Regions from separate parts of the Pseudoalteromonas sp. SG43-3 genome, predicted to be linked through region 2. Evidence: predicted binding sites of a transcription regulator. Region 2 holds the regulator's gene; the other holds the start of a gene.

Region 1 (11,112 bases), on a different contig from region 2:
ATTAATGCCAAACAGGCGCTGCCCAAAGGGTTCTTCCTAGGGGCTATTTACTCTTTGTTACTCGGTTTTTACTTAGCCCACTAGGTTACAAATCTCGCGCCGCGATTAAACACCCCCTAGTTTGAACAAATTTTAATCCGCAAAGAGCAACAGACCCTAGTATAAAAGACTATATAACTTGCGACGATACTTAGCTGCGAGTGCGTCGCCATCAGGTAAAGAGGCAATAATGGCTAAAAAGCTTGGTTTTGCTTCGTTGAAGTTCAGATCTTTTTGTAGAACTGTAAACAGTACATCCAATGCTTCTTCTTTTCTGCCTGCTTCATTAAGTAAAATACTGAGCTCTTCTTTTAATTCTAAGTCATTTGGATACTTTTCTACTTGTTGTTGCTTTTCTTTAATCTCTGGTGAATCTTTTGCTTCAAGCGCGGCTTCGCATTTTGCTTTTATATTATTAAAGTAAGCATCTTGCTCTTGTGCATCTATTGTATTTATAAGCGCTTGCGCTTCATCTACCTTGTGAATTTGAATACATATGTCTGCTAGCACTAACTTGATACGTGCATTACCGCTGTCTATTTCATAAGCTTGCTTTGCATAATTAAATGCAGCATTTAAATCTGACTTTAATAACGCTTGCTTTGCTTGCTCTAATAGTAAGTCTTGTTGCGCAGGTAAATGCTTTGCTAGGGATTCGCGTATTTGCGCTTCGCTTTGAACACCTGCAAGTAAATCTACTGGTGCGGAGTCTTTTAATAATACAAGCGTAGGCAGTGTTTGCAGACCAACTTGTTGCGCAAGTTGAGAAGCGAGTGCTTGTTCTGCATCGCAATCTAAGTTTGCTACTACTATATAGCTTGCATATTCTGCTGCTACTTTATCTAAAATTGCAGCCTGTCCAATGCAGTCAGGACTTTGAGGAGAGAAAAAGTTAAGCAACACCAATTTTTGTTGTGATGTTTCACCGAGTACTTGTTGAAGGTTTTGCGCATTAATACTAACTATGTTGCTCATTGAATTGATTGCCATATTCGTCTATTTAGGTTTTTATATGGTGGTGAACATAATAATTACAAGTCATATACCTAAATCACTCGGTATACATATTCAACAATAAGGGAAAATATGAAATTAACTTACCTAAGTGCAATACTTTTATTAGCAAGCCCATTAGTACAAGCAAATGGACTCGATTTGAATTTAAGCAAAGCCATGCCAGCTATTGAAAAGTTTTACCTCGACTTACACCAATCCCCAGAGCTTTCTTATCACGAACAAAAAACAGGTAAAAAGATAGCAGATAGATTAACTCAGCTGGGTTTTAAAGTAACAAGTAATGTAGGTGGCTTTGGTGTAGTTGGTATTTATAAAAATGGTGAGGGGCCGACAGTAATGATCCGCACTGATACTGATGGCTTACCTATTATTGAGCAAACAGGAAAATCCTATGCCTCAAAAGTCAAAGTAATAGATGAGCACGGTGCAAAAGTAGGTGTAATGCACGGCTGTGGCCACGATATCCACATGAGCTCTTTTATTGGAACTGCAGAGCAGTTAATTGCTCATAAAAAACAGTGGCAAGGTACATTAATGATGGTTGCACAGCCTGCAGAAGAAGTAGGTGGGGGTGCTAAAGCGATGTTAAGCGAAGGACTATTTAGTAAATTTGCAAAACCTGATCATATAATTGCTTTACATGTAAGCGCTAGCGTCCCCGCTGGTAAGGTATCAATGAAAAATGAATACACGATGGCAAGTGTAGATTCTGTCGATATTACAATTATAGGTAAAGGTGGTCATGGTGCTTATCCGCATACAACTATAGACCCAGTGGTTATAGCTGCACGCACTGTACTTGCTTTGCAAACAATCACAAGCCGAGAGCTTTCACCGCTTGAGCCTTCTGTTATTACAGTGGGGTCTATTCATGGTGGTTCAAAACATAATGTGATTTCGGATGAAGTAAAACTACAACTCACTCTTAGAAGCTATAACCCCGATGTAAGAAGCGCTCAAATAGCTGCTATCAAACGTATTACAGCTGGGATAGCACAAAGCGCTGGATTGGATGAATCAAACTACCCTGTAGTATATGTACATGAAGATGAATCGATTCCATCTACTTATAATAACCCTGCACAAACAGACATTGTTAGAAATTCTATTGCCAGCGCAATTGGCGATACTAATGTACTTGAAACACAAGCTGTAATGGCGGGTGAAGATTTTGGCCTATACGGGCGCACCGATGAAAATATCCCTATCACCCTCTTTTGGCTAGGAGGCGTAAACCAAGCACAATATGCCGATTCAATAAAAACAGGTGAGGTACTCCCTTCTCTACACTCTAGTAAATTTGCACCAGATTATAAAGTTGCTATTCCTACTGGAATAAAAGCAATGAGTAACGCTGCTGTTGCTTTATTTAATAAGTAACCTGAATTCTGGATAATAAATCTATCTCAAACAGAGTTCAGGTTAAGTAATATGGTTTAATAAAAAAGCTCTGTTGCTAACTAGCAACAGAGCTTTTTTTATAACTCGACTTTTTAAAGGTCGCTTTTCCACCTCGTTTAGCAAAACGTTTTTTAGGTGAGCTTTTTGGTAACTTCGCAAATGCATTGCTATCGCAGTTTGCTGCTAATTGAACAAACCCATTTAGGTCAGCAAGTAAAGGCTGTAAAAATTGCTGATAACTCATTGCCTGCTGTGCAATATCACCTAAGCTCGACTCCCACTTTGCGGTTAAATCAGGACTCGCTAAACCTTGTGGTAATACGCTAATAAGAGCAAGTCCCGTTTCGGTCGCTCTAATTGACTTACCTTCACGTTTTAAAAAACGCCGCTTAAATAGCAACTCGATTATTCCCGCACGTGTTGCCTCCGTACCTAAACCATCAGTGTCTTTTAATACTTTTTTAATTTGTGGATCTTTAACATAACGGCTAATGCCCGTCATCGCAGCCAATAATGTGGCATCGGTAAAATAAGCTGGGGGTGATGTATGCTTTTCGACTACTTCGCCTTTATCACAAAAAAGAGGCATACCTTTTGTTAAAGGAGGTAGCGAGGCTTCATCTTTTAATTCAGATTTACCCATTAACACCTTAAAACCCAAGCTTACATCTTGCTTTGCATTTGCCTTAAAAAGCCCACCAGCAATAATTACCTCAGCTTTAGTTTCGTTATATATATAGTCGGGATAAAACTGAATTAAGTAATGACGGCTTATTAATTGATATACTTTTACTTCGTCACCGCTCAAACTCGCTGACTTTAACTGCTTAGCCGTAGGCACAATGGCATGATGGGCAGCTACTTTTGAATCGTTAAAACATTTACTACCCTTTTTCACATCTGCCCCGTTTACTAATTCACTGCTTTGCCCCCCATTTGCACTTATTGCCTTTAAAATAGCAGATGCATCTTGATGGTGATCTTTAGGTAAATAACGATTATCTGAGCGTGGGTAAGTAATTAGTTTATGACGTTCGTAAAGTATTTGGCAAATATCCAATACTTTTTGAGCTGGCATACCAAATGTTTTAGCGGCATCTATTTGCAGAGCAGATAAATTATAAGGTAATGGAGCACTTTGCTTTTTTTGTTTTTGGTCGAGTAAAGTAAGCTCAGCACTTTGCTTTGTAATACGTGAAGCAACATTTTCTGCAAGAGCTTTGTTAAGTATTCGCCCTTCTTCATCTTGATGTGGCTCACATGCTTTGCTTGGAACCCACTTAGCTATGAATGGTTGATTATCAGGAGTAAGCAAATGCGCCAATACATCGTAAAAAGGCTTAGATACAAAGTTCGCTATTTCGTTATCTCTATTAACAACAAGACCTAAAATAGGGGTTTGTACTCGCCCTACCGAAAGTACATTACCAAACCCTGCTTTTTGCCCTGCTAACGTATATGCACGCGTTAAATTCATACCAAATAGCCAATCAGCACGAGAGCGCGCTAAAGCAGATACACTTAACGGAATAAAATCTCGATTAGAACGCATAGTACCCAGTGATTTTTTTACTGCGGACAAATTTAAATCACTAATGAGTAAACGTTGCGTACTTTGCTTTTTAGCCTGACTTATTTTGGCTTCTTCTATTACTTGATCGACTAGTAGCTGGCCTTCACGGTCTGGATCGCCAGCGTGAATAAGTTGCGAGGCCTGTTTAATTAATTTTTTTAAAACAGTGAGCTGTTTGCGAGTTTTGGTTTTGGCTTTTAACTTCCACTGTTCAGGTATTATAGGTAAGTGTTCAAACTGCCATTTTTTAAAGCGCTCATCATAGTCATCGGGTTCTGCTTGTTCTAGCAAATGCCCAATACACCACGATACACAATCGCCATTAGCGACTTCTATATAACCATCATGTTTTTTATGTGGTTTTGGTAAGGCATCAGCAATTGCTCTGCCTAGTGATGGTTTTTCTGCAATGTAGAGTTTCATGGGAGTCGCTCACTCACTGTTTATATAAACAGTAGTTTAGCACAGCTATTTTGAAGGTGGGGAGTTTTCTATTTTTGACTTTACACTACCTTGCTTAGTGAAAAGGATAATTAAAGGTAAATAGCATACAACCACCGTGGCAATATTGATAAATGGCATTAGGGTCTGATAAATAACGGTACTGTAAGCTAAATCCCACAAATGGCGGTCAACTAATCGGAATAGTTGTAATATAGGTGCGCCAATAACAACTAGTTGCCCAATAACACATTGCCATAAATAAACTTTATCCTTTATACCCCAGTAAGCTATAAGTGCCATCCAAATAATATCTGTGATCGCCCAAACTAAATAACGATAAATATAAATGTCATCAAACACTCGTAGGCTTGAAGCAGTTAGGTTACCAAAGAGGAAAAAAGCTGCGGTAAGTAATACAAATCGAAAGGCTAGGCGATCTTTAAATACAAAAAATATAAAAATAGCCGGACTTAGCATTAAAACCCAGCTTTTGCTTAAAATACTAACAATATATAAAAACCATTCAGGCAAAATACTCTGCCCTATTTTGTTTTTTTATCGTCATCAGTACCATCACCATTACCCGGCATGTCGCAATATTTATTGATTATTTTCACAGGCACTCCATTACATATGTTAAGGAAATGTACTGTAAGCTAAAATGACGAAATTGCCAAGATACTTAAGGCAATTAAGTACCTTAAATAAAAACAAACATAGTGAAATATAACACAAGCAATAACTTAGCGCACATCAATAGGAGCAGACTCTTTAGCCTTACCTTGCAGGATTGATATTTCTACTCGACGGTTTCTTCGGCGATCTTCATTTGAATCGTTTGGAACAAGTGGACGAGTATCAGCTCGCCCCACTACCATCATGCGGTTTTTATCAAACCCTTGCACCGTTTGCAGCTCGCTTGCTACAGCTACAGCTCGCTTTGACGATAAGTCCCAATTATTAATATATAGCTCATTCGATACCTGAAAATCGTCGGTATGGCCAGATACAGTTATTTCGCCAGGTACATCTTTTAACAGTACACCAATATCTTGAATTATGGGTTTAAACTTAGGTTGTAAAAATGCACTACCCGAAGGAAATGAACCATTCTCTCTAATACGAATAATTATTTGCTGCCCTAAAGATTCAAGCTCAATTGCACCATCTATTATTTGCTTTTCAAGCTGCTGCGCGATTTTTTTAACGAGCTCGTTAGTTTGTTCCTGATCGGCCGCTGAAGTTGCTTGCTCTGACGATTGCTCTTGAGAAGTACTACGAGATTCGCCACCACGTTTGTCCCCGCGTTGTTCTTGCCTGCCGCCAGCTGAGCTTTCATCTCCAGCCTGAAACTCTAACATTTGTTGAGTCATTTCGACTGTTTGCTGCTGAATGGTTTCTATTGGGGTTGGCTCTGGTTTGCCTGGGGTAAACTCCATAGCAATAACAGAGGTACCTTTAGGGATATCTTTTACTTCAATTTTATTCTGCACACCAAAAGCAAACTTCATAGAGCCCGCAATTTGTTTAAACTTAAGTACATCCATTTCTGAAAACGCAAGCAAGAGTACAAAAAAGCACATTAACAGTGACATTAAATCGGCAAACGTTCCCATCCATGCTGGTAGGCCTGGTGGTGGGCATTTGCACTCTTGATCAGACATAATTACTCCTCGGTATCTACTTTGCGTTTAGATTCAGCTAAGTAATTTTTCAAAATACCTTCGATAACTTTTGGATTTTGGCCATCTTGTATACCTAAAATAGCATCTAAAATTAAACGCTGATTCATAGCTTCTTCGTCTTTACGCAGTTCAAGTTTTACCTGAATAGGAATTGCCACAACATTGGCTAAAAAAGCACCATATAAAGTTGTTAAAAGCGCTACCGCCATTGCCGGGCCAATTGCTTTTGGGTCATCCATGTTAGATAACATTGCAACTAAGCCAATTAGAGTACCAATCATTCCCATTGCTGGTGCAATATCGGCTAATGACTTAAATAAGCCTGCGCCCATTTCATGTCGAGTAGTGGTTAAAGAGATATCTTTTTGAAGTGTGGCGCGAACAACATCTGCGTCATGGCCATCAACAAGCATGTCGACGCCTTTGCGCATAAATGGATTTGGGATTTCAGCTTCTTCGAGTGCTAAAAACCCCCCTTTACGAGCTGAATCAGCAAGTTCTACTGCTTTTTCAATAAGCTCTTCTGGCGTTTCAATTTTAAACATAAACGCTTTAGCAACAACTTTACCTATACCCAAAAACTGCGACATGGTGAAATTTGATAAAACAATGAAAAGTGAACCACCAAATACAATTACACTAGAAGGAGCATCGGCAAACATAGCCATTTCACCGCTACTACTCATAAACATAGACATGACAATTAAGCCAATTGCGCCTAGGATCCCGATTATGGTTGCTAAATCCACATTTCCTCCAGAAGTTTCATGCTTAATGGCCTTATCATAAACTTTTATTATTAACTGCTTATCGGCAACATATTGAATTGCTTAAGCCATTTTTATAAATAAACATAAAAAGCAGCCTTTAGCACTATTTTAGATCAAGTTATAAGGGCTACCTAATTATCAATTGATTTATTAAACTAACAGACCGCTATTAAGGCTTTATTAATACACTTGAAATATAATTTAACGTTATAAAGGTAAAAAACCAATATCATCCTTTGACCTAGTTTAGCATTCCCCCTAAAATTGACCCCTAAATTTATTATGTAAGCTGAAATAAAGATGGCGACTAAAAAACCTGAAAACTTAAGTTTCGAACAAGCACTAGAAGAATTATCTACAATCGTTAGTGACATGGAACAAGGTGACTTATCGCTTGAGCAATCGTTAAAGCAATTTGAGCGTGGAATTGCATTAGCAAGTGCTTCATCAGGTAAATTACAGCAAGCAGAACAAAAAGTATCAATTTTGATGGGGAATGGCGAAAAGTCAGTTCTTACGAATTTTGATAATGATATGGAATAGCTGTGAGCATAAATAATTATATCGAACGTGCTCAAAAAGATGTAGTAGCGACCTTACAACAGCATTTTAAACAGCCTCTCGATACTGAAGAAACAGTCAAGAACGCCACCCAGTATGGATTATTTAATGGCGGTAAAAGATTACGTCCATTTTTAGTTTATGCCACAGGTAAAATGCTCGGTGCAAACCAGCAAGACTTACATGTACTTGCAGCTGCAATTGAGTGTATCCATAGCTATTCGCTAGTTCATGATGATTTGCCCGCTATGGACGATGACGACTTACGCCGTGGCCGCCCTACTTGCCATATAGAATTTGGCGAGGCAAATGCAATTTTAGCCGGTGATGCCCTACAAACACTCGCCTTTGAGCTTATTGCGAATCACAAATTTACATGCTCGTCGCAAACACAAGTAAAAATGATTGCTACGCTTGCCAACGCATCAGGCCTTGAGGGCATGGTAGGCGGACAAGGTCTTGACATAGCAGCAACAGATAAAGTAATTACCGTACAAGAGCTTGAGCGAATACATAAGCTAAAAACCGGAGCTTTAATTAATTGTGCAATTACACTTGGTGCACTGTGCAGTGAAAAGGCAGATCAACAAACCTTAGAAAATTTAAGCATTTTTGGGTATGCTATAGGGCTGGCGTTTCAAGTACACGACGACATTTTAGATGTTGAAGGCGATACGGTTACTTTAGGTAAACCACAAGGCTCCGATATTGCCGCGAATAAAGCGACATATCCGGCGTTATTAGGTATGCTAGGCGCTAAAGAAAAGGCGCAAAATTTAATACAACAAGCCCATGAAGCGTTGGCAAATATAGATGCTGACACAGCACTTCTTGCGTCGCTAGCAAATTACCTAATTGAGCGTGACCACTAATTTTTGCTCATACGTATTGCAATTAGCACTGACATTATTACTCAACATTAATTATTCGTAAAAGCTTTGAATGAATTAATGTTAGCGAAGGATATATATAAAACCATGACACTTGATAGTAACAAGTATCCATTACTTAATTTGGTTGACGAGCCAGCCCAATTGCGTGACTTAGCGCAAGACAAACTCCCTGCATTTAGCAATGAGCTGCGCGATTATTTACTCAACTCAGTATCGCAAAGTAGCGGTCATCTAGCGTCTGGTTTAGGGACGGTTGAACTAACCGTTGCGCTACATTATGTTTATAACACTCCAGACGATCGCCTAGTTTGGGATGTGGGTCACCAAGCTTATCCACATAAAATCCTTACAGGTCGTCGCGACCAAATGCACACTATTCGCCAAAAAGACGGTTTGCACCCTTTTCCTTTTCGCGATGAAAGCCAATACGATACGTTTAGCGTAGGTCATTCAAGCACCTCTATTTCAGCTGCCTTAGGTATGTCTATTGCCGCCCAAAAAGAAGGCAAAGGTCGAAAATCTGTAGCCATTATTGGTGACGGAGCTATCACCGCAGGCATGGCATTTGAAGCGATGAATCATTTAGGCGATGTAAAATCAGACATGCTTATTATTTTAAATGATAACGAAATGTCGATTTCAGAAAATGTTGGCGCATTAACAAATCACTTTGCCCGAATTTTATCAGGTAGCTTTTATACTAACATTCGTGAAGGCAGTAAAAAGTTACTCTCAGGTGTGCCTCCGGTAAAGCAACTTGCCAGTAAAATGGAAGAGCACATTAAGGGCATGATGATCCCGGGGACCTTCTTTGAAGAATTAGGCCTAAATTACATAGGCCCAATTGATGGTCACGATGTAAACATGCTTGTAGATACATTGCGTAATATGCGTAATTTAAAAGGCCCACAGCTTTTACATATAAAAACGCAAAAAGGTAAGGGCTACAAACCGGCTGAAGCCGATCCTATTGGCTACCATGGAGTACCAAAATTCGATCCGAGCACAACTAGCCTGCCTAAATCTAAACCTAGCGCTGCTACTTTTTCAAAAGTTTTCGGCGATTGGTTATGCGACATGGCAAAGCAAGACAGCAAGTTAATGGCTATTACGCCAGCAATGCGCGAAGGCTCTGGCATGGTACGTTTTTCTAAAGAGTTTCCAGATCAATACTTTGATGTGGCCATTGCAGAGCAGCATGCTGTTACTTTAGCAGCTGGTTTTGCTTGTGAAGGTTTAAAACCAGTTGTTGCTATTTACTCGAGCTTTTTACAACGTGCGTATGACCAATTAATACATGATGTTGCACTGCAAAACTTACCTGTATTATTTGCCATTGACCGCGCTGGTATTGTTGGAGCCGATGGTGAAACTCACCAAGGTGCGTACGATTTAAGCTTTATGCGCTGTATTCCAAATATGGTAATTATGGCACCAAGCGACACCAACGAATGCCGCCAAATGCTATACACCGGTTATAAAGAAAACTGCCCTGTTGCAGTTCGTTACCCTCGAGGTAGCGCAGGTACTGCAGACATTGAAAGCACTATGCAACTGCTCGAAATAGGTAAGGCAGATACAATTAAGAAAGGCAGTAAAATTGCCATTTTATCGTTCGGTACATTACTTGAAAACGCCCAGCTTGCAGCTAACGAATTAGATGCAACGCTTGTTAATATGCGTTTTATTAAACCACTTGATACTGCACTTTTAAATGAGCTTGCTACTAGCCACGATACCTTTGTTACGCTTGAAGATAACGCGATTGCTGGCGGTGCCGGCTCTGCAGTTAATGAATACTTGGCAACGCAAAAAGCTGATATTAATATCCTTAACTTAGGTATTCCTGATGAGTTTATTAAACACGGCACGCAAGATGAAATGCACGATGAAATGGGATTAGGCGAGCAAGGAATATTAAACACTATTAAGGCGTTTATCGCTTAAGCTATTTACTTAGTTTATTAAAAAGGAGCCTCAAGGCTCCTTTTTTTGTTTTTAATTTTAACTTTTTTGCATCCAGTTTCATTTTATAGCCGTTATTGATATGAGGTTAACATGTAAATAATCAGTGCCGCTTAGTCTATGCCTTATGAGCAAGCGCGTTATTTACCTACATTTGATGGAATATTTAAAAGGTAAAAATGATGAATAAAGCTAATTTAACAACTCATTCAACACAAAAAAACACACTTAAACACACGCTTAGTTTTTCAGCTTTAACACTTGCAGTATTAATCGGCATTACAGGCTGTAGCTCAGACGATGGTGAAAACGGCGTAGATGGTATTGCAGGCACCGATGGACAAAACGGTACCGACGGTACAAATGGCAACCCTGGTTTTGCATCAGCCACATTAATTTTGGCAAACAATGGCGAGAGCAATACAGGCACTATCGATTTAATTAACCAAAACGCCTCTAAACTAAAAACCTTTAATACAACAGCTAACGAAGGCGTTGCATTTGATAGCTTAGGTAATTTATTGCAAGCAAGCGACAGCGAAAATGGCAGTATTAAAACTATTTGCCAGCTTGCAAATCGTAGTGACGGCGCAACCTATACAGCTAATACAGATCGCGAAATAACAGGTACTAACACAACACTGGTAAACCCTAAAGGAATAGCTGTAGCACAAAAGAGTGGCCTTGTTTTTATTGCTGACTTTGGCGCTATGCAAGTAACGACTTTTGGCGCTACAGCCGCGGGCGATGCAGCGCCTTTAGGC
Region 2 (11,112 bases):
TCATCGTATTTTTGCGCCGCTTGCTGTTGCATTAAATCTTGATTTTGTTGTTCGACTTCAAGCACTCGCTTACCAATACTTAAGAGCCCGGTTCTAATCTCCGAAATCTCACTGCGCAAAATATGAGTCTGCTCAGAGCTATCTTTAAGCTGCTGCGATACAGCATTAATTTCATTCGCGTGTTTATTTTTTAATGCAATAATTAACGCCAGCGATATAAGTCCTACCGCTAACGCTGATATAGCTATACTAAGTAACACCATAATTTATTTGGTAAAGCTTATATATCGCTTAACTCATCCCATTCGTCATCACTGAGTAACTTATTTAAATCAACCAAAATCAGTAATTCATTATCGCGGTTACAAACACCTTGAATAAACTTAGCGCTTTCTTCAGTACCAACATTTGGCGCACTGTCGATTTCAGAGCTGCGCAAGTAAACCACTTCCGATACGCTGTCGGCTAAAATACCAATAACTTGCTCTTCTGCTTCAATAATTAAGATGCGAGAGTTGTCAGTTGCATCAGCAGCTAGCAAACCAAAACGTGCGCGAGTATCAATAACGGTAACAACGTTGCCGCGTAAGTTAATAATACCAATCACATATGAAGGTGCACCTGGTACAGGAGCTATCTCTGTATAACGAAGTATTTCTTGTACTTGCATTACATTTACGCCGTAGGTTTCTTCCTCTAGCTTAAACGTAACCCACTGTAAAATTTCATCGTTATTATCTGCGTTTTTATTTGCTGACAGTAATTTATCTTGATTCATGCTATTACCCCGTAATGGTCATTACTACTGACGGCTATCTAAGCCTTTCTCTAATAATATATTTAAATTATCTACGTCTATCAAAGCACACATTTTTTCTTTTATAACGCCAGCAAGCCATGGGCGCTTGCTTTTATTTGTACGCCATTTTACATCTTCTTTACTCAATGTAATGTTATTTATCAACTTTTCAGCTAATAAACCCCACTGGCTATCACCTAGTGTAATCAAATATTGATAATCTAAAGATGCCTCTAATTTATCATCATATTTTTCTGGCATAACCCAACGCGCAGTATCAACAACATTAAGCTTTTCTTCTCTGTTGAGCATAACGCCTTTAAACCATTTCGGCTTACCAAACAAATGATTTACTTCACCTAATTGATGTATTCCACCAAGTGCTTTTAATGGCACAGCCAAGGTCAAGCCAGCAACTTCAAAAAACAATGCCTGAAATTCACCATCAAAATAGTCTGATTGGCTAGTAGTTACAATCTCCAGCTCTGGCTTTTCTATAGTAGTAATTGCAGGTGCTATTACTTCCTCGTCAACCACTTCATTAACTTTTTCAGTTTCAAACGCTGGCTCAGCTATTGGCTCAATTTCAACATTGAGCAAGTCATTATCAAATGTACTCTCTGCTGCTTTTAATTGTTCTTTAGGTTTTGAATGAATATGCTGTTGTGAATCATCTGGGATTTGCTCAAGTAATTTTGCAACTGGCTCAAGGTTATCTACAGGCTCATCTTCACATAACAAAGCCCCGAGGTATTGTTTCATTACTTTTTCATTAGCAAACAATTGCTTACTCATTCATTAACCTTGTTCAATTAAATATTCTAACAGTGCTTTATATGCGTATACACCGCGCGAGCGAGGACAATACTCTACAGGTACTTTTTGTGCAAAGCTTGCATCTCTAAATTTGGTATCCACCGGTATCACACCTGGCCAAACTTTATCACCATATGTACTTTGCAATGTTTTGTATGCTTCTAACGATGCTTTAGTACGTTTGTCGTACATGGTAGGAATTATAGTATATTGATAATCTTTTGCTTGAGAGGATTGCATCAAATCCATAGTACGCATCATTCTATCAAGCCCTTTGAGTGCTAAAAACTCCGTTTGCACTGGCACTAAAATTCGCTCACTTGCTGCAAGCGCATTGACCATTAACACCCCTAAAACTGGAGGGCAATCTAAAATGGCATAATCGTAATGTTCGCTAATTTTTGCAAGCGCTTTTTTTAGTATTAACCCCATCCCTGTTTTATTACCCATACTTCGATCAAGCGTAGCTATTGCCATAGTCGCAGGTAAAATATCCAGGTTTTGAAGTGTTGATGGACACAAAGCTTGGAGTATCTCTTCACTTTGCATACTTGTACCACGGGCAAAAATATCGTACACACTAACTTCTAAATCCTCTGAGTCAATGCCAAAGTAATAAGTGAGTGACGCATGAGGGTCTGTATCTATAAGCAGCACACGTTTACCTTGTAATGCCAAAATACCGGCAAGGCTCACTGCGGTTGTTGTTTTACCAACCCCTCCTTTTTGATTAGCGACAGTCCAAATCTTCACATTACATCCTAATTACTGTTCATTGCGCGTTGTTATGCGAATACCACCATGAGGCAAACGAATTATTTTTATTGTATCGTCATCTGAAGGAAGTTCAATTTCAGGTTCAATCACTGCAGGCTCATCAGCTTGCCCGTCACTTTTAACCTCTTGTTTTGGCGGTAATCCATACTTAGAAAGTGCGATAACAACTTTACGATTTTCTGCGCGCCCTTGTTCTGTATCGTTACTTGCAAAAGGTGAATATTGGCCATAACCTTCTATCGCCATTCTAGCTGAATTAATGCCTAATGCTTCCAGCTCTACTAAAATTGACGTGGCTCTAGCTACCGACAGTTCCCAGTTCGAACGAAATATCTCATTACGAATACTTTCATCATCAGTATAACCTCGTACTCTTACATAGTTATCTACTGGTGCAATAATATCTTTAACAATCTTGACGACCTGCTTTGCTCGAGAGTGTGCAACTGAACTACCGCTTGAAAATAACATACCTGAGCTTAGCTCTATAATCAGCCAATCTTGGTTAAGCTCTAAACTGGCTTCTCCATCACGGATTTCATCAATAAGCGCTGACTGTAATTTAATTAATAAACTATCAAGAGGTTTGCCTAAATACTTTTGCTGGATATTGCTTGTATCACTTTGGCCGTCGAGTAGCTCAGGACCTTGCTCTTCTTTTAATATACTTTCGCCATAAAGAACTTCTTGTTCAGGTGTCACTCTATCTGTCAATATTCCATTACCGTTGACACCTTCACCTTGCTGGGAGTATTGGCGAGCTGACTTATCAAAAACCTGTTCAAGGGAATCTGACAATATTTGGAATTGTTCTTCTTTATTAATCGCTATCGCATACAGAACCACAAAAAAAGCAAACATAATAGTCATGTAATCGGCATACGATACAAGCCAACGTTCGGTATGTTGACTTTTAGCAGCAGAGTGACGAAGTCGTCGGCGTAACATGTTATTCGTCCACTAAATTAGGGCGCTCTACACGATAGGCTTCAAGCTTTAATTCTATATTTACTGGGCTTTCACCTATGCTTATTGCAATAACGCCTTCAGCAAGCATTTCATGGTAAAGCATTTTTTGCTCTACACGCTGTTTTAACTTATTTGCCATAGGTAAAAACAATAAATTAGCTAAACCAACACCATAAATGGTCGCAATAAATGCCGTTGCAACGCCGGCGCCAAGCATTTGTGGATCGGTAATAAACGACATTGCCTGTATTAAGCCAAGCACCGCACCTAAAATACCAATGGTAGGGCTGTAACCCCCCATTGCTTCATAAACACGCGCGGCTTCAAGCAAACGATCGCGTTCTAGCAGTAAATCAATTTCAAGCGTGTCTCGTAGTTTTTGCTCTGAGCAGCCATCGACAAGTAAGCTTAAACCTTTTGCTGCATACGCATCTGGGTGAGCTAAAGCTTCATTCTCAAGCGCTAAGTAACCTTCTTGACGTGCTTTATGAGACCATCGTTTAACTTGCTCTATTGCGTCTTCAATATCGTATTGTGGTGCAACAAAAACCCACGAGCTCATATTTAGCATTTTTTTGAATGTGCTAGCAGAGGTTTGCAACATAACAGCGCCAAGCGTGCCACCAAGTACAATAATAAGCGCAGGGCCATTAAATAAAGCTGAAACAACACCGCCTTCTAAAGAATAGCCTAAACCTATTGCACCAAGTGCTACCAATAGTCCAAATATTGAGAGTTTATCCACAACCTACCTCTCTCATTATACGTGCTGCAACATCGCTCAATGCTAAGCTTTCACTTGAAAGCCCCGCATTAGCAATTGCTTGGGGCATTCCATAAACGACACAGCTTTTCTCATCCTGTGCCCAAATAGTTGCCCCCGTTTGTTTTAACATTCTTGCACCATCACGACCATCAGCGCCCATACCTGTTAAAACAATAGCAAGTACATCGCCTTGATACGTTTTAGCTGCACTAGCAAACGTTACATCTACGCTTGGTTTATAACTTATTCTCTCGCTATGATCTTCAAATACGCGCAGCGTTCTATTTGCTCCACGCCCCTCTACCATCATCTGCTGCCCGCCAGGCGCTAAATAAGCAGTTCCTGGTTGTAAACGATCGCCTTGTTGTGCTTCTTTCACTTTTATTTGGCACAAACCGTTTAAGCGCGCTGCAAACGCGGGCGTAAATGCAGCTGGCATGTGCTGAATAAGTAAAATAGGGTGAGGAAAATTAGCAGGCAATTGAGTCAATATAGTTTGCAAAGCAACAGGACCACCTGTAGAAGTACCAATAGCTAAAAGTTGATATTGTTTTCCACTTGCTCGCATTGAGGCAACATTTGAACTTGTCGATGCAGCAGGCGCAGCTCTTTGAAAGCTTCTATCAGGCTGCTTGATTTGAGTTGTTGATGTGCTTGCTCTTTGCGAAAGTGAACTTGTTGGTTTAGTTGAAATGGATGGTTTAACTGGTGTTGCCGCTCTAAATGTTCGCGGTAAACGTCTTCGCCCTATATCTTTTACTTTACTTTGCAAAAGCTTAATTGCATCTTCATTATTGCGTGCAATATCTTCAAATTTTTTCGGTAAAAAATCCATTGCGCCAGCATCTAACGCATCAAACGTTGCTGTTGCACCATCACGTGTAAGTGATGAAAACATTAAGATAGGAGTTGGGTTACTCGCCATTATCTCTTTAACTGCGCTAATACCATCAAGCACAGGCATTTCGACATCCATGGTGATCATGTCAGGACGCAATTGAGCTGCTTTCTCAACAGCCTCTCTGCCATTAACAGCAAAGCCTATAACTTGTATATCGCTATCTTGCTCAAGGATTTCGCTTACTCTACGGCGAAAAAAGCTTGAATCATCAACAACTAAAACTTTAACGGCCATTTAGCTCTCTTATTAAATTTTTGCGTAGGTATATATTAAATATATACCTACTTTATTATTAGCCTGCGTAATGTTTTAACATGTTTGGAACGTCTAAAATCAGTGCAATGCCACCATCCGAAGTTATTGTAGCCCCTGCCATACCTGGCGTTCCTTGAAGTAACGCATCAAGCGGCTTAATCACTACTTCTTCTTGGCCAATTAATGAATCAACAACAAAACCAATTTGTTGCGTACCAATTTGTACAATAACGACGTGACCTTTAGATTTTCGCTGAGAACGATCTGAGCCTTTTACTAACCAATGCTCAAGGTAAAATAACGGTATCGCCTTTTTACGCACAATAATTGTTAATTGCCCATCAACTACATTCGTCTTCGTTAAATCTAAATTGAATATCTCACTAACACCAGCCAGTGGTAACGCAAATGTTTGTGCGCCAACAACGACCATTAATGTCGGTAATATAGCCAAGGTAAGTGGTACTTTTATTTCTAAAATAGTACCAACACCAAGTTCAGACTGAATGCTTACTGAGCCATTGAGTTGCGTGATCTTAGTTTTAACTACGTCCATTCCTACACCACGGCCTGAAATATCAGATATTTCTTCTTTTGTAGAAAAGCCAGGTGCAAAAATCAGGTTATATGCTTCGGTGTCAGAAAGTCGACTCGCTTGGTCATGATCGAGTACGCCTTTACTAATTGCAATTTTTTTCAGTTTTTCAGCATCCATACCTGCACCATCATCTTTGATGGTTAGCAAAATATGGTCGCCCTCTTGAGACGCTGATAAAGTAACATTACCTGTTCTAGGCTTACCAGCTGCTTCACGAACAGCGGGCATTTCAATACCATGGTCAACTGAGTTTCTAACTAAATGCACAAGCGGGTCGGCAAGTGCTTCAACTAAGTTTTTATCTAGATCGGTTTCTTCACCAATAAGTTTTAAATCAATATCTTTATTTAAGCTACGTGCTAAGTCGCGTACAACGCGAGGGAAGCGACCAAATACCTTCTTAATTGGTTGCATTCGCGTCTGCATAACCGCACCTTGAATATCCGCAGTCACTACATCTAAGTTAGAGATTGCTTTACCCATCGCTTCACTGTCTGAGTTAGTCGCTAAACTAACCAAACGATTTCGTACAAGAACTAACTCACCAACCATATTCATAATTTGATCGAGTCGTTTTGTATCTACGCGAACAGTGGTCTCTGCTGCTGGTGGCGCTGATTTTTTTGGAGCTGCTGCTGATGGTACTTTAGCTACTGGCTTCTCTGGCGCTTTTTCAACTGGTTTTGGAGTAGGAGCTTTAGCTGGCTCAGCTTTTTTTACTGGTTCACTCACTTGTTTAGCTGGCGGTGAAACAGGTTCAGGTTGTTTTGCAGCTGGCGCACTTTCTATCGATTTAGGAGCAGTGCCTTTACCATGAAGTTCATCAAGAAGCGCTTCAAATTCGTCATCACTAATTTCATCATCTGATGAATTAACTGTATTTACAGCTGGTATAGCAGATTCTACAGGTGTTTTATTGGCATCATTTTGTTCAGGTTTGCTCGTAACTTCACCAAAACTGCCAACACCATGTAACTCGTCTAATAAGCTGTCAAATTCATCATCAGTAATATCACCACTAAAATCACTACTACTTGCTACTGGTTTTTCAACTGCAGGACCTTGTCCTTTACCGTGCAGCTCATCAAGTAAGCTTTCAAATTCGTCTTCAGTGATTTCATCTATTTCAGCATCGCTAACCGAAGGCGCTCCGCTAAATAGTTCATCAAATGCAAACGGATCTTCATCATCAGCTACCGGTGTATCCACCACTTCATTATGAGGTTGTTCAACCTCTGTTTGTGAAGAGGCTTCAGTGGCTTCGGCTTCTGTTGGAGGTAGACCTAAGATATGAAGAGTATGAAGTAATTCAGGATCTGCAGGTTCAGGCTTGTCTCTGTTTTGGATAGTCGCAAACATCTCATTAATGGTGTCTAGTGCTTGTAAAATAACATCCATTAACTCTGAGTTGACTGTTCGCACGCCTTGACGTAGTAAATCAAATACGTTTTCAGCACCGTGACAAGCATCAACAAGCTCTGTCATAGCTAAAAAGCCTGCACCACCTTTTACAGTGTGAAAACCTCTAAATATAGCGTTTAGTAACTCGGTATCTTCTGGATTATTTTCCAGCTCAACTAACTGTTCAGATAAAAGCTCTAGGATTTCTCCAGCCTCTACAAGAAAGTCTTGTAAAATATCTTCATCGACTTCAAACATGCAGTTACTCTCCTCTTAGAAGCCCAAACTTGATAAAAGATCATCAACTTCATCTTGATCAGATACAACATCATTACGCGATTCTTTATCAATAATAGGGCCTTCAGGACCTGCTAAAGTTTGTGTGGCAACTGGTTCTTTTATTTTTTGTTGTTCTACTTTATTCGCGGTGCTGTTACTGTCGTCTTGTTCAGCAAACGCAGTTAAAAGATGCAGTAAACTTTCTTCTACTTCCCTAACAAGTTCAATAACACGGCGAATAACTTGACCTGTTAAGTCTTGATAGTCTTGAGCCATTAATACATTTGTCATTAAGTTTTGAAGCTCATCAGTCTTATGATGAGAGTTGTTCATAAACTTATCGATGCTATGGCAAAGTTGCTTAAACTCACCAAGCTCAATCTCGCGGCTCATTAAACGATCCCATGTCGGTTTGATATGAGATATTTCGTCCGCTAACTGTTGGGCTATAGGTAAACTGGCCTCCACTGCATCCATTGTTTTATTAGCCGCATTTTCTGTCATTTCTATAACATAATTAAGCCTCTTTTTAGCATCTGGAATCGCATCTGTCGTTATATCAGTTAAGCGAGTATCAAGCTCAAAACTTTTAAGGGCTTCGTGCAGTTGACGAGTCAACTTTCCAACTTCAGCAAATAATTCAGACTGCTCTTTAGATGCAGCCTCTAAAATCAACTGATTTGCTTTGTCTTGCTCATCATTTTCTAAAAAAACAACGAGCTGACGAGCTTGTTCTAACGTTATTTGAGGCGCAGCTGGTGCTGGCATAAGCCTCTCCCCCATCATTAGCCTAAGCGTTCAAATACTTTTTCTAATTTAGTTTTTAATGTTCCAGCCGTAAATGGCTTAACAATATAACCATTAACACCAGCTTGCGCTGCAGCTATTATTTGTTCTTTTTTAGCCTCTGCCGTTACCATTAATACAGGGATATGTTTTAACTTATCGTCTGCACGTATTGCTCTTAAAAGATCAATACCCTGCATTCCAGGCATATTCCAATCCGTAACTACAAAATCAAACACTTGATTTTGCAACATAGGCAAAGCTGTAGACCCATCATCAGCTTCTTGAACGTTAGTGAAACCTAAGTCACGTAACAGGTTTTTTATAATGCGTCTCATTGTTGAAAAATCATCAACTACAAGAATTTTCATGTTTTTATCCAAAACATCCCCCAGTGAGGTATTAACCTTTGTTTACTTACTACTAATTTATCCAGTCATTGATTTTAGCTTTAAGCTTAATCATCGCCTGACCATGTATCTGACTTACACGCGATTCACTTACATCGAGTATATGTCCTATTTCTTTTAAATTCATTTCATCGTTGTAGTACAAAGAAAGCACCATTGCATCACGCTCTGGTAATGACTTAATTGCACTTAGCAAAGACTCATTAAACCTATCATTTTTAACATTATTAAAAGGTTTATCTTGTGCTAAATCTTGGCCTACAGGAGTAATAACATCCTCATCTACACCAAGGTCTTCAATGCCTAATATTTTACTCGTATTCGCATCATTTAAAATATGATGGTACTCATTGAGCGAAATTTCAAGTTTTTCAGCAACTTCTATGTCCGTTGGTTCGCGGTTCAGACTACTTTCGAGCTCAGTAATTGCTTCTGCAACTTGCCTGTTTTTACGGTGAACTGAACGAGGAGCCCAATCACCACGGCGCATTTCATCAAGCATAGCACCGCGAATACGAATACCTGCAAAAGTTTCAAAGCTTGCGCCTTTTGTTGCATCAAAGTTTTTCGAAGCTTCTATTAAGCCTATCATTCCTGATTGAATTAAATCATCAAGTTGAACGCTAGGTGGTAATCGAGCAATTAGATGACATGCCACTTTTTTAACAAGTGATGCATGCTTCTCAACAATCACATTTAAATTTTGTGTTGATTGATATCCCATAGCTCTATTCACCAGTGTTGTCATAATTAACCGTTTACTAGTTTCTCAATGAAAAACTCTAAATGCCCAGATGGTTGGTTGGGTATTGGCCATTTAACTGCTTTTGTTGCCAGCGTTTTAAACGCAAGAGCGGCTGGCGAATTTGGAAAGAGCTCTACTATTACTTTTTGACGACGTGTTGCTTTGCGCATATTTTCATCATAAGGAACCGTTGCTACTAGCTCCATTGATACATCTAAAAAGCGGTCGGTAACTTTAGATAGCTTTGCAAACAATTCAGTGCCTTCACGCATACTGCGCACCATATTGGCAACAATTTTAAATTTATAAACGCCGTGCTCACGACTTAATACTTTAATAAGTGCGTAAGCGTCGGTGATTGATGTCGGCTCATCGCATACAACAACCATTACATCTTGCGCTGCACGCGAGAAGCTCAGTACCATGTCTGAAATACCAGCAGCTGTATCTACAATTAAAATATCAAATTCGGTATTCAATTCGCTAAACGCACGAATTAGCCCAGCATGCTCAGATGGTGATAATTCAACCATACTTTGCGAACCCGATGTAGCGGGTACAATTTTAATTCCTGCAGGGCCTTCAACTAAAATTTCATCAAGCTCACATTCACCAGACAAGACATGTGACAAGTTACGCTCTACACGTAAACCAAGCATCACATCACAGTTTGCTAAACCCAAGTCAGCATCCAGCACTAATACTCGATTACCTTGCTGCCCAAGTGCAATAGCTGTATTTAGAGAAACATTTGTTTTCCCTACTCCACCTTTACCACCGGTTACAGCGATAACTTTTACGCCGTTGTTATTGTTTTGACTCATTTTGCGCAGGCCGCTTGCTTGATCTAATACTGTGTTAATCATACATCCCTACTGTGCTTGGCGCCACTGCTTGGTGCCTTGAATGTTGTTCTTTTGTTCTTTTTAAATATAATTGCTCAGCCTTTTTAACTAGTTTCTCAGCATTTGCAACACGAATATCCTCTGGTACTCGTTGACCATTAGTAAGATACCCTATTGGAAGGCGATTTTGAATCGCAATACTAATAATCTCACCCAAACTTAATGATTCGTCTAACTTAGTGAAAATACAGCCACTTAACTGTACTTTTTTAAAGTGACGTACAGTTTCTTGCAATACATTAATTTGTGCTGTCGCGCTAAGTACTAAGTAGCTGCGAATATCTACACGTTGGTTACGCATTAACGTGTTTAATTGCTCAGTTAAACGTAAATCTCGCTGGCTCATACCTGCTGTGTCAATTAATACTAGACGTTTATTTCGTAAATGATATAAAACTTCAGCTAATTCATTAGCATCTTTAACTTGCTTAACACCACAACCAATAATACGACCATATGTTGCAAGTTGTTCATAAGCACCAATTCTGTATGTATCAGTGGTTATTAACGCCACTTTATCGGCACCATATTTTTGTGCGCCTAGAGCTGCAAGCTTAGCAACAGTCGTTGTTTTACCCACACCTGTTGGACCCACTAACGCATATACACCACCTTGGCGAAGTATTTCATTATTGGTTGTTTGCATTTGATCTTCGACCATAGTTAACAATGCTTTCCAACCTTGCTTACGAGACACATCATCAG

The links. Region 2 encodes FliA, which starts transcription of late flagellar genes. Its sites were predicted from a motif close to CTAAAGNTNNNNNNNNNNNNGCCGATA; they were not measured.
Region 1: the regulator FliA is predicted to act here: its motif matches at 6,968-6,994, upstream of pomA (flagellar motor protein PomA).

The regions. Positions count from the first base shown of each region.
Region 1 covers NZ_JACJFC010000021.1:521-11,632, forward strand. Annotated here, with positions in the region: gene H5157_RS16875 (tetratricopeptide repeat protein) at 157-1,014, opposite strand; gene H5157_RS16880 (M20 family metallopeptidase) at 1,126-2,436, shown strand; gene H5157_RS16885 (DNA topoisomerase III) at 2,513-4,453, opposite strand; gene H5157_RS16890 (hypothetical protein) at 4,499-5,005, opposite strand; gene H5157_RS16895 (flagellar motor protein MotB) at 5,218-6,138, opposite strand; gene pomA (flagellar motor protein PomA) at 6,141-6,908, opposite strand; gene H5157_RS16905 (exodeoxyribonuclease VII small subunit) at 7,230-7,472, shown strand; gene ispA ((2E,6E)-farnesyl diphosphate synthase) at 7,475-8,362, shown strand; gene dxs (1-deoxy-D-xylulose-5-phosphate synthase) at 8,468-10,330, shown strand; gene H5157_RS16920 (hypothetical protein) at 10,531-11,112, shown strand, end outside.
Region 2 covers NZ_JACJFC010000007.1:50,152-61,263, reverse strand. Annotated here, with positions in the region: gene H5157_RS08105 (DUF2802 domain-containing protein) at 1-263, opposite strand, end outside; gene H5157_RS08100 (chemotaxis protein CheW) at 281-778, opposite strand; gene H5157_RS08095 (chemotaxis protein CheW) at 803-1,594, opposite strand; gene H5157_RS08090 (ParA family protein) at 1,598-2,368, opposite strand; gene H5157_RS08085 (flagellar motor protein MotB) at 2,381-3,340, opposite strand; gene H5157_RS08080 (flagellar motor protein) at 3,342-4,106, opposite strand; gene H5157_RS08075 (chemotaxis response regulator protein-glutamate methylesterase) at 4,099-5,262, opposite strand; gene H5157_RS08070 (chemotaxis protein CheA) at 5,321-7,540, opposite strand; gene H5157_RS08065 (protein phosphatase CheZ) at 7,556-8,329, opposite strand; gene cheY (chemotaxis response regulator CheY) at 8,347-8,730, opposite strand; gene H5157_RS08055 (RNA polymerase sigma factor FliA) at 8,771-9,481, opposite strand; gene H5157_RS08050 (MinD/ParA family protein) at 9,508-10,368, opposite strand; gene flhF (flagellar biosynthesis protein FlhF) at 10,361-11,112, opposite strand, start outside.